3 regions of the Isachenkonia alkalipeptolytica genome follow, and region 3 is predicted to be linked to each of the others. Evidence: riboswitches for the same ligand, from Rfam matches in the RefSeq annotation. Region 3 holds a riboswitch; each other region holds the start of a gene.
The links. A riboswitch is a leader RNA that binds a small molecule or an ion and turns the genes downstream of it on or off. The one in region 3 is predicted to bind cyclic di-GMP.
Positions count from the first base shown of each region.

Region 1 (3,155 bases), on a different contig from region 3:
TCATCAGAGAGAATATAGCTATCGTGGGCTTTCGCGATTTCTACAATTTCTTCTAAAGATGCTTTATCCATTAACGATCCCGTGGGATTATTGGGGTTATTGATGGCAATCAGTTTCGTGTTTTCGTTCGCCATTTTTTTCAGTGCCCCTATATCCGGCAAAAATCCATTTTCCAGGGTTAAGGGTAGAATTTTCACCGTTGCCCCCAGGGATTCGGGAATGGAATAGTGCTGCTGATAGGTGGGCATAACGGAAATCACTTCATCCCCCGGTTCCACCAAGGCGGAAAAGACCAGGTGATTGGCGCCGATTCCCCCATGGGCAATCACCACATTGGCGATGTTTCCCGACTCATAGAGACCGGCCACCCCTTCTCGCAGTTTATCCGTGCCGGGGATGGCTCCGTAGGTCAGCTGCATGTCATAAATCTCCTCGAGGGCTTCCTTTCCCCGCCCTTGGAAATTTAACAATTCTTTTACCGTCAGGGATTTTACACAGGTTTCCCCTAAATTGTATAGCGCATCATTTTCGTATTGATTCATCCATTCCTCAACGCCAAAGGGTTTGATTTTCATCGGGATCATCCTTTCATTCCTTTCTTTTTAGTATAGTGTATTAAATGAAAATTCACAACAACCGGGGGAATAAAAGTCCCGGTAAAATCTTACTATCATGACACTCCCGGTGACTCCCCCGAACCTCCTACCAAACCCCTTGCTTCCAAACCTACTTCCAGACCTACTTCCAGACCTACTTCCAGACGTATAGCCTCTATCCTGCTAGCCAAAAGAACTCCCTCCTCAAAACATCACAGCGTTTAGCTAGGAGGTGCATAGGCAGTTTTATTTTGTTTAAACACCTGTTTGCTGGGTAAAATATACTTGTAACCACTTTTCGTTGAAAACTGAAGCTTCGATCCTCCGGAAATCCCCACTTCAAATTTCCAAAAAATTAAGTGGGGGGAGTCTTCATGGGGTATAAATTAAACAAATACCTTTATGGGAAATTTCTAGTTATTCCTCAAAATAAATCGTACAAAGGCCACTTTTTCGAAAGAAAAAGGCGCAAAGTTCGGCGTCTACCGTGTATACCCTTACACCATGACGGTCCAACTGCCGTAATTTATTTTACGGCAGTTTTTTTGTTTGGGATCCCTTCCTTCATTAAGGCTCTCGGGAGTATAACCAGGGCTCTTGGAAATATAACTGTTTGAGAGTATTTCAGTAACATATTCTGTATTTTGTGTTTAAAGTACAGGATTCGAGGTATAAAACAAATAACAATCAATTTCAACTGAATGCTTTTATCAGTATGACAAAGGCAAACCCGGTGAAAGCCGGGGACGCAAAGTCTCGAGTCTACGGTGTTACAAAACACTAGGGCTGTCCGACTACCATAACTATTATGGTAGTCTTTTTTATTACCCTTTTATTGCTAGTATTGTCTCTCATAAAATAATCTTGCTTAGCTTAAGGACCAAGAATAAAGTCCTTACAGAAACGAGGAGCGTGAAAAAAATGAAGAAAAAAATTCCCTATTTAATCATACTTCTCGGTGTGCTTGTGGCGGTCTATCCCTTTGCCAGCAACCTTTACAGCTCCTATTGGGAGAATCGCATGCTTGATGAAGCGGAAGCCTTGCTCGGTGGAGAGAACCTGGCTGTTGAAGAAGACCTCTCCCAAACCGCGGCCTACAGCTTTACTCAAATGAATCAGGCCTTCGAAGAGGAGGAAGCTGAAGACCAAGATAATCCGCCCTCCCAGGAGGAGCCGGCGGAGTCTTCTTCCCAGGAAAGAACCGCGCCTCTTGACGACGGGCCTTCTGACAGTGAGGTAAGTTATGTTGAACGAGGCGCCGTCATCGGGAAAATAGAAATCCCTTCGATTGATGTAAACCTTCCCTTACTCTTTGGAAGCGATGCCCAAACCTTGGATCGGGGAGCCGGTCAAATGATTGGAACCGCCGCCCCCGGTGAAATCGGAAACACCGCCATTGCCGGACATCGAGCCAACCGGGACGGTCGATTCTTCTATCGTTTAAATGAACTGGATGTAGGGGATGAAATTATTGTTCAAACCCAAGACGGGACCTTTGTGTATACGGTTTACGATACCAAAATCGTGGATCCCACGGATTTATCCGTCCTCAACCGAAACCAGACCGATCGTATTGTTACCTTAATTACCTGTCATCCACGATATACCGCAGATTACCGGTTAATTGTCCACGGAAGAATAGCCGAGGATGGATAATCCGGGAGCTTCCCCTAAATATCTCCTTTGGAACATGGGGTACCGCTGACTTCCTAAAAGCGGTACCTTTTTTTGTGCAAATTTCCCTCGCCATTCAACCTGTAACTTTTTAAATTCAGGCTTGACGGATTGTTAATTTATTGTTACACTCCTTTCGCAAAATCCCCTTTTACCCTGGGTTTTGTGAACAGCGGCACAATTTCGCCTTGTATTTCACCGTTTTTTTTTCATTAATTTTATTGAAAATACACAAGATTCTTCACGTGTATTTTTTATATAGATTTTTATACATTTTTTCATAATCTCATATCCTTAGGAGGTATTACATTGACAGAGCGAACCTATGATCAACCAAAAATTCGTAACAAGGAAAAACGCAACAGGCTTCGGAATTTTTTCGAAAGCTTTTACCAGCTTTCCCATTTTGGCACCGATATTAAAACCGAAATTACCGCAGGCATTACAACCTTCTTAACCATGGCCTATGTTCTTGTGGTGATCCCCGGCTTTTTAGCCGATGCGGGAATGCCCCCGGAAGGGCTGTATACTTCCGTTTGCCTTATTGCCATCATCGGAACCTTTGCCCATGCCTTTGTTTCCAAACTGCCCTTGGCCACTTCTCCCGGTTTGGGCCTTACCATCTTTTTTGCCTATACGGTGGTAGGTCCCATGGGATATACCTGGCAACAGGGCCTTGCGGCGGTTACGGTTTCGGGAATGGTGTTTTTCATCATCTCCATTACCCCCGCCCGGGCGAAAATTATGAACAGCCTGCCCCAAACCATTAAAATTGCCATTACCGGGGGAATCGGTCTGTTTATTGCTTTAATCGGCTTTCAAAATGCAGGCATCGTCGTCGCAGAAGAGGGCGGCATGTATTTTGGAAATCTTGGAAACCCCAGT
Region 1 is NZ_SUMG01000005.1:174,878-178,032, forward strand. It holds gene ISALK_RS06235 (aminotransferase) at 1-575, opposite strand, end outside; cyclic di-GMP riboswitch class I at 1,030-1,120, shown strand; cyclic di-GMP riboswitch class I at 1,310-1,398, shown strand; gene ISALK_RS06240 (class D sortase) at 1,518-2,252, shown strand; gene ISALK_RS06245 (NCS2 family permease) at 2,580-3,155, shown strand, end outside.
Region 1: linked by a shared signal. The riboswitch ahead of ISALK_RS06240 (class D sortase) and the one ahead of ISALK_RS03390 (GspE/PulE family protein) in region 3 are both predicted to bind cyclic di-GMP.

Region 2 (3,155 bases), on a different contig from region 3:
TATCCTGCCAGTTTAGAATAATCCCCTGGATTTTCGGATCATTCAAATGATTATTCATGGTAACCTCAAGGTATATTTCCCGCTGATCCTTTGTAATACTCTTAACGGTTCCCCTTAAAATTTTTTTCGGATTGTTCCGGCTCATCTGCACTAAGTTTTTCAGTTTTTCTTTTTCCGCCCCATCCACAAAACTCCAAATATATTTTCCGATAATTTCCTGATCCTCGAATCCCATCATTCTTACAACCCCGGAGTTAATATATTTTACAATACCGTTATCATCGATTATTTCTAGGATTTCCTCTGAATTATCCAATAACATTTGATAACGGTTCTGCAAATTTTCAAACTCCTGTTGAGTTTTTTTCGCCTTTATCTCAATCTCTCTTTGACCGGTTATATCCTCAATATTTCCCCGGATCATGACCGGTGTTTCATCCTGATACAGGATTTCCACAAGATGCTTGATATGCCTTACCTCCCCCGTCGATGGAAGAATGCGAAACTCCACATTAAAGGGCTGCTCCTTTGGAGGGTGATCAATGGCTTGTTGAACAAGCGGTCGGTCTTCGGGATGAATCATTTTTAGAAATTCTTCAAACTCCGGTTCCCCCGCCTCGGGATCCAATCCGTAAATTTCAAAGGTAACCTCGGACCAGGATAATTGATAAGTTATTAAATCCATAGACCATACGCCCATCCGAAAAGCCCGTTGCACTTCTTGAAGGTCCCGATAGGTCTTTTGAATATCTTTTTCCAGCAGATGGGTATCTGTAAGATCTTCAATGGTTCCTACCAATGCAGTCAGTTTTCCCTCTTGAAATTCTCCGATTCCTTTGCTACGCACCAAATGGTATTCATCTTGTTTTGTCCCAATAATTCGGTACTGAATTTCATACTTTTCACCGTCTTTTAAGTTCTCGATAATTTCTTGAATCTTTCTTCGATCCTCGGGATGGATTCTTTTCATTACCTCTTCTCTTTTATGTTCACTGGCATGGGGATCCAGGTTATATATTTCCGGTAGATCCTTTCCGAATTCCACGGTGTCCCGGGTCAAATCCACTCGGTAACAGTTCTTCTCATTAAACTGTTCTTCCTTTGGAAGATTCTTCTGCAACGTGTCCAGGCTTCTTTCCATATAACGGTGATCCGTAAGGTCCTGGACCGTACCAATCATTTTATCGGGACTTCGATCCTTTCAATAAAACATTTCCGCCCGGGCATGAATGTCCTTTTGTTCCCCTTTATTGGTTATGATGCGAAAAATAAGATCTAAGGGCGTTCCTTTATAAGCTTTTTCCATGGCTTGCTCAAAACTTATTCGGTCCTCTCGATGGAGAAACTCCAGAACGTTTCGAAGGCTTCCGTCGAATTCTTCCGGAGCTCTTTTAAAGATTTGATATGTATCCGAAGAAGCATAAAACTCTTCTTTTTCAAAATCATAGGTCCAGGTTCCGATTTTCGAGAATGGTTCCGGGTTATACGGCTTCCGCTTAAGTCTCTTAAGTTCCGCTTCCATCTTCTTCTTTTCGCTTTGATCGGTAAAAATCCAAAACTGTCCTTCCAGTTCATCATATTCTTCGAAGGGGATCACGGTAACTTCCATAAGCATTTCTTCACCGGCTACCCCTATGTAGCTTTCCCGGATAATACTTTTTCCTTTGGCTGATCCTTCCAATTCTTCTTGGATTCCCTTCCCCTGATCCTTCGGCAAAAACCAATATATCCTCTGAAGCTCCAGTTCATCTCTCCTATGTCCGGTCAGCTTCATAAAAGCATTGTTCATACTAAGGATTTTCCCAGCCTTATCACATACGGCCATCGGATAAGGTAAGCTTTGTATCCATGCAAAATGTTCTTTCTTCAATTCTTCAACGCGGCTGTTTTTTATCCATCCTTCCAGAATGCCAAGTCCTTTTATCGCCATAGATATCCCACCCTATATATAAATTTTCCAAAAAAAAATAAACAACCCTCCGGTTGCCTATACCACCCTTAATACAGCAACCCGACTGTCATATCCAATAGAACGTAGACTCGTAGCTTTGCGTCATCACTTTTCAGTGATTTTGCCAATAAACTTTATTTAATTGAATAGATTCTTAAATTAACCTTGAGTAATATGATAACATGTTTTACAAAATTCTGCAAAACTCAAATTTATTTTTCATTACTCAAATAACTGATTTTATCTTTATAAATATATTGAAAGTATTATAAAATCTAAAATTTCAAAATATCCATTGTTCTCAGTAAATACCACAAATTTGCCGATTATTCATCTTTCTTATCATAAATTTGCCGATTGGATTTTTATATATTGTTAATTAGTTAACGATATTATATGCTTTGATAGCAAGTATTTATACCTATTTTTATTTACATTCATCAATCTAATTCATAAGGAGGTTTTACTAATGGAAGGTTTTTTTGAAGTGATTCGTTATCTCAACAGTTTACTGTGGGGTCCGCCGATGCTGGTTCTTTTGCTTGGTACCGGTGTATGGTTCACCATCAAATTACGTTTTGTGCAGGTTCGAAAGATAAGGTTGGTTTTTAAGAAGACCTTTGGCGACGTGTTTAAAAAAAGTGTGAAAGCCGACGAAGACGGGATGTCCTCTTTTCAAGCTTTGGCCACGGCCATTGCCGCCCAGGTCGGCACCGGAAATCTTGCCGGAGTGGGAACCGCTATTGCCGCCGGTGGTCCGGGGGCCGTATTTTGGATGTGGCTCAGTGGATTTTTCGGAGCCGGAACAATTTTTGCGGAAGCGATTTTAGGACAAACCTACAACACCCGGGTTGATGGACAGAAAGTGGGGGGACCGGCCTATTATATAAAGCATGGTCTAGGAAGCCCTGCTTTAGCCGGTTTCTTTGCGATTTCCATTATTATCGCCCTGGGTTTTATCGGAAATATGGTGCAGTCCAACTCCGTTTCCGATTCTATGCATGCGGCTTTTGGTATTCCCCACATCGTTCTAGGAATTATTACGGCTATTGTTGTAGCTGCCATTATTATGGGAGGAATCTCCCGAATCGCCTCCTTTACCGTTACCATCGTACCGATTATGGCAGGAATCTATATTATGGGATGCCTTGCAATTATTATTATGAATTTAAGCGAAGTGATCCCTGCGTTTAGAATGATTATT
Region 2 is NZ_SUMG01000025.1:4,960-8,114, forward strand. It holds partial or broken gene ISALK_RS13235 (bifunctional diguanylate cyclase/phosphodiesterase) at 1-1,180, opposite strand, end outside; gene ISALK_RS13240 (PAS domain-containing protein) at 1,202-1,930, opposite strand; cyclic di-GMP riboswitch class I at 2,003-2,087, opposite strand; gene ISALK_RS13245 (alanine/glycine:cation symporter family protein) at 2,421-3,155, shown strand, end outside.
Region 2: linked by a shared signal. The riboswitch ahead of ISALK_RS13240 (PAS domain-containing protein) and the one ahead of ISALK_RS03390 (GspE/PulE family protein) in region 3 are both predicted to bind cyclic di-GMP.

Region 3 (3,155 bases):
TTTTTTTACCCTTCCAAACTATAGGTGATTCGAAGCATCTCTTCGATGGGTATGATTCCTTTTAGGACCAGTTCCTTACTGGCATCCCTCAGGGTGTTCATCCCGTCCCGGATGGCGATATCCTTAATGGAGTCGATATCCTTACCTTCATTGATCATATTTCGAATGGTTCGATCCACCACCATGACTTCATGGACGGCGGTTCTTCCTTTGGTGCCGGAGCCGCCGCATTTGGTGCAGCCCTTTCCTTTATAGATGGTGGTGCCTTCGGGTATGCCGCCCAGGCGGGCATTTCGCTCGTCCACCTCATAAGGCTCTTTGCAGTTGTTACAAACCTTTTTTACCAACCGCTGGGCCATGATGCCCACTACCGATGATGCGATTAAGTACGGGTCCACCCCCATGTTGACCAATCGGCTGATGGTACTGGCGGTATCGTTGGTATGGACGGTACTAAGCACCAAGTGACCGGTGATCGCCGCCCGTATCGCGATGGTTACGGTGTCACTGTCCCGAATCTCACCTACCATGATGATGTCCGGGTCCTGTCGTAGGATGGATCGTAGGCCTGTGGCGAAGGTAAGGTCCGCCTTCGGGTTTACCTGTACCTGGTTTACGCCGTCTAAGGAGTATTCCACCGGGTCTTCTACGGTTACGATGTTTCGGTCTTCCCGGTTCATCTCGGCAAGGACCGTATACAGGGTGGTGGATTTACCACTTCCCGTAGGGCCGGTGACGAGAATAATTCCGTTGGGGTTTCGGGTAATTCTATCAAAAAGCTCTAGGTTTCGCTCGGTAAAGCCCAGTTCCTCCTTGGTTAACATAAAACTGCTTCGATCCAGAATTCGAATTACCACCTTTTCCCCGAAAACCGTGGGAAGGACGGATATTCGCATGTCAATTTCCCTGCCGTCGATGTTTTTTTCCACCCGGCCGTCCTGGGGTTTACGCCGCTCGGAGATGTCCATTTTTCCCATGATCTTGATTCGGGTAACAATCGCCGAGTGGGCGGCCTTGGCCGGGCGCATGACTTCGTGTAAATCGCCGTCGATTCGAAAGCGAACCAATAGTTTCTTCTCGAAGGGTTCGATATGTATATCACTGGCCTGTTGTTTTACTGCCTGGCTCATGATAGAGTTGATCAGCCGTACAACCGGGGCATTGTTGATATCATTTAGGGTGGCTTCATCCAGACCTTCCAGCTCTTTTACGTCGTACTCGCTGGTAAAGTCCTCAATGGCCTTTTGAGCGTCCTGTTTTTCAAAGAAATAATCAATGGCGTCTTCAATTTCTTTGGTTGTTGCGATGACCGGCTCCACTTCCCGACCGGTTGCCAGTTTTACATCATCCATGGCGTAAACGTTTAGAGGATCGTTCATGGCCAGGGTTACGGTTTTTTCTGTTGCCTTTACGGGAATTATAGTATGACGCCGGGCTAAGGCTTCGGTGATCAGATTCGGTACCTCGGATTCGATGGTACCCCGGTCGATTTCCTTTTTTGGAATCCCCAGTTGAAACTCCAGGACTTCGATGATTTCCTCTTCCGTTACAAACTTTTCCTGTACCAGCACTTCTCCCAGTTTCTTTTTATTCTGCTTTTGTATTTTTAAGGCCTGTTCCAAGTTTTCGTTGGTTATGGCCCCTACGTCGACCAACAGGGTGCCCAGTTTTCGTTTTGCAGCCATAAGTCCACCTCTTTGTCCGAATTTTCTGTATCGTTTTCGTGATAATAAAAAAACCAACACTAAGGTTGGCCGGTTGCACTAGCTGCTCCGAATACCCCAAGTGCCCAGTTGTAAGGATATCCTTCTTAGCATCCAATCTATCTGTCCCTTATCTTTCGAAGGAAAACCATCGATTGCTTTATGTGATTTAGATATAGTTCTATTATACTACCTTTGAAAAAATTAACAATCTTTTTTTTGAGAAAATAACATATTTTTCAAAATTATTTAGATTTTTGTCTCCACGTCTTCGTTTCCCCCATTGTTTTCTCTAAAGAAACGATGATTTTGTAATGATCTTTGATTTATGTTATAGTTACCCCGTAGATTTCCCTTTAAACTCCCTTAGAGGATATATTTTGTAATTTATTTTTTCACAAATTACGTCTTTGCTTTCCTGATTTTAGACAAAAAATAAACCCCGGACACGGTAACATCTTAGGGTATTTTTACCTTTTGTTTACCTTGTTTTGCTTTTACTTTTCGATTAGGTTTCCTTTCGCTTCACCAAAATCACTTCATTGCCCGCCCGGTTGTAACAGACGTAGTCCGCCCCTTCCATCATGATTTTTAGGCCCCGTCCCGATTCTAAAAACAGCTCTTCGGGAGGGATGTTGTTGCTTTTTTCCTCCGCCCGCTGAAGTTTTTTGTTGCCGGGAAAGCCCTTGCCGTAGTGTTTGATCCGTACGGAAACCCGTCGGTCACTGAGTTTGGAAAGATTAATGGAAATGCTTCGTTTCCCCTTATTCTCATAGCCGTGAAGCACCGCATTGTTTAAGGCTTCACTGATGGCCATTTCGTATAGGTAATCATCCATCCCCATGCCCTCTTTTAAGATTTTCGAGATCATATCCCGGGTATATTTAATGGTTTCTACGTCTTTTATGCAGATTTTCAACATGGACTTCATCATGATCCTTCGCTCCTTATGGGTCAATTCCTATGATCAACTTATTTACTTTGTTTGTACCCGATTTTTCAGCGGTGTACCACATATTAAGAAAAATTTTCAAAATAACCGGAGAAATTTCAACCATAGGGCATAAAAAAGGGCATAAAAAAACCTTTATGTTTAGAAGAACATAAAGGCATATCCTACCGAAGATAGGATCATGGCCAAGGCAATGGCAAGAACAATGACTCGGCTCAAATTTTTATATTTCCGTGGTTGCAAAGTATTCACTCCTTTTTACAAAAGGTTTTCCTATAATTTTTATTATACCCATTGTAACATATATCCCGGGAAAAAGAAAAGGCGGGAAGAGTCGAAATTTTCTGTAGTATCTTCAGGCTGAATCCGTTATAATGAAGGTATTAGATCTTCGCCGAGAATATCCGGTGTTATCGTAAAAAGACGAATAGGGAGGTTTTTCTATGTTCTTACATTTGTTTCGTATCCTTTCTGTACTACTGATCCTCTCCTGGATTCCC
Region 3 is NZ_SUMG01000002.1:350,319-353,473, forward strand. It holds gene ISALK_RS03390 (GspE/PulE family protein) at 6-1,685, opposite strand; cyclic di-GMP riboswitch class II at 1,744-1,828, opposite strand; gene ISALK_RS03395 (ATP-binding protein) at 2,212-2,637, opposite strand; gene ISALK_RS03400 (abscisic acid-deficient protein Aba4 family protein) at 3,099-3,155, shown strand, end outside.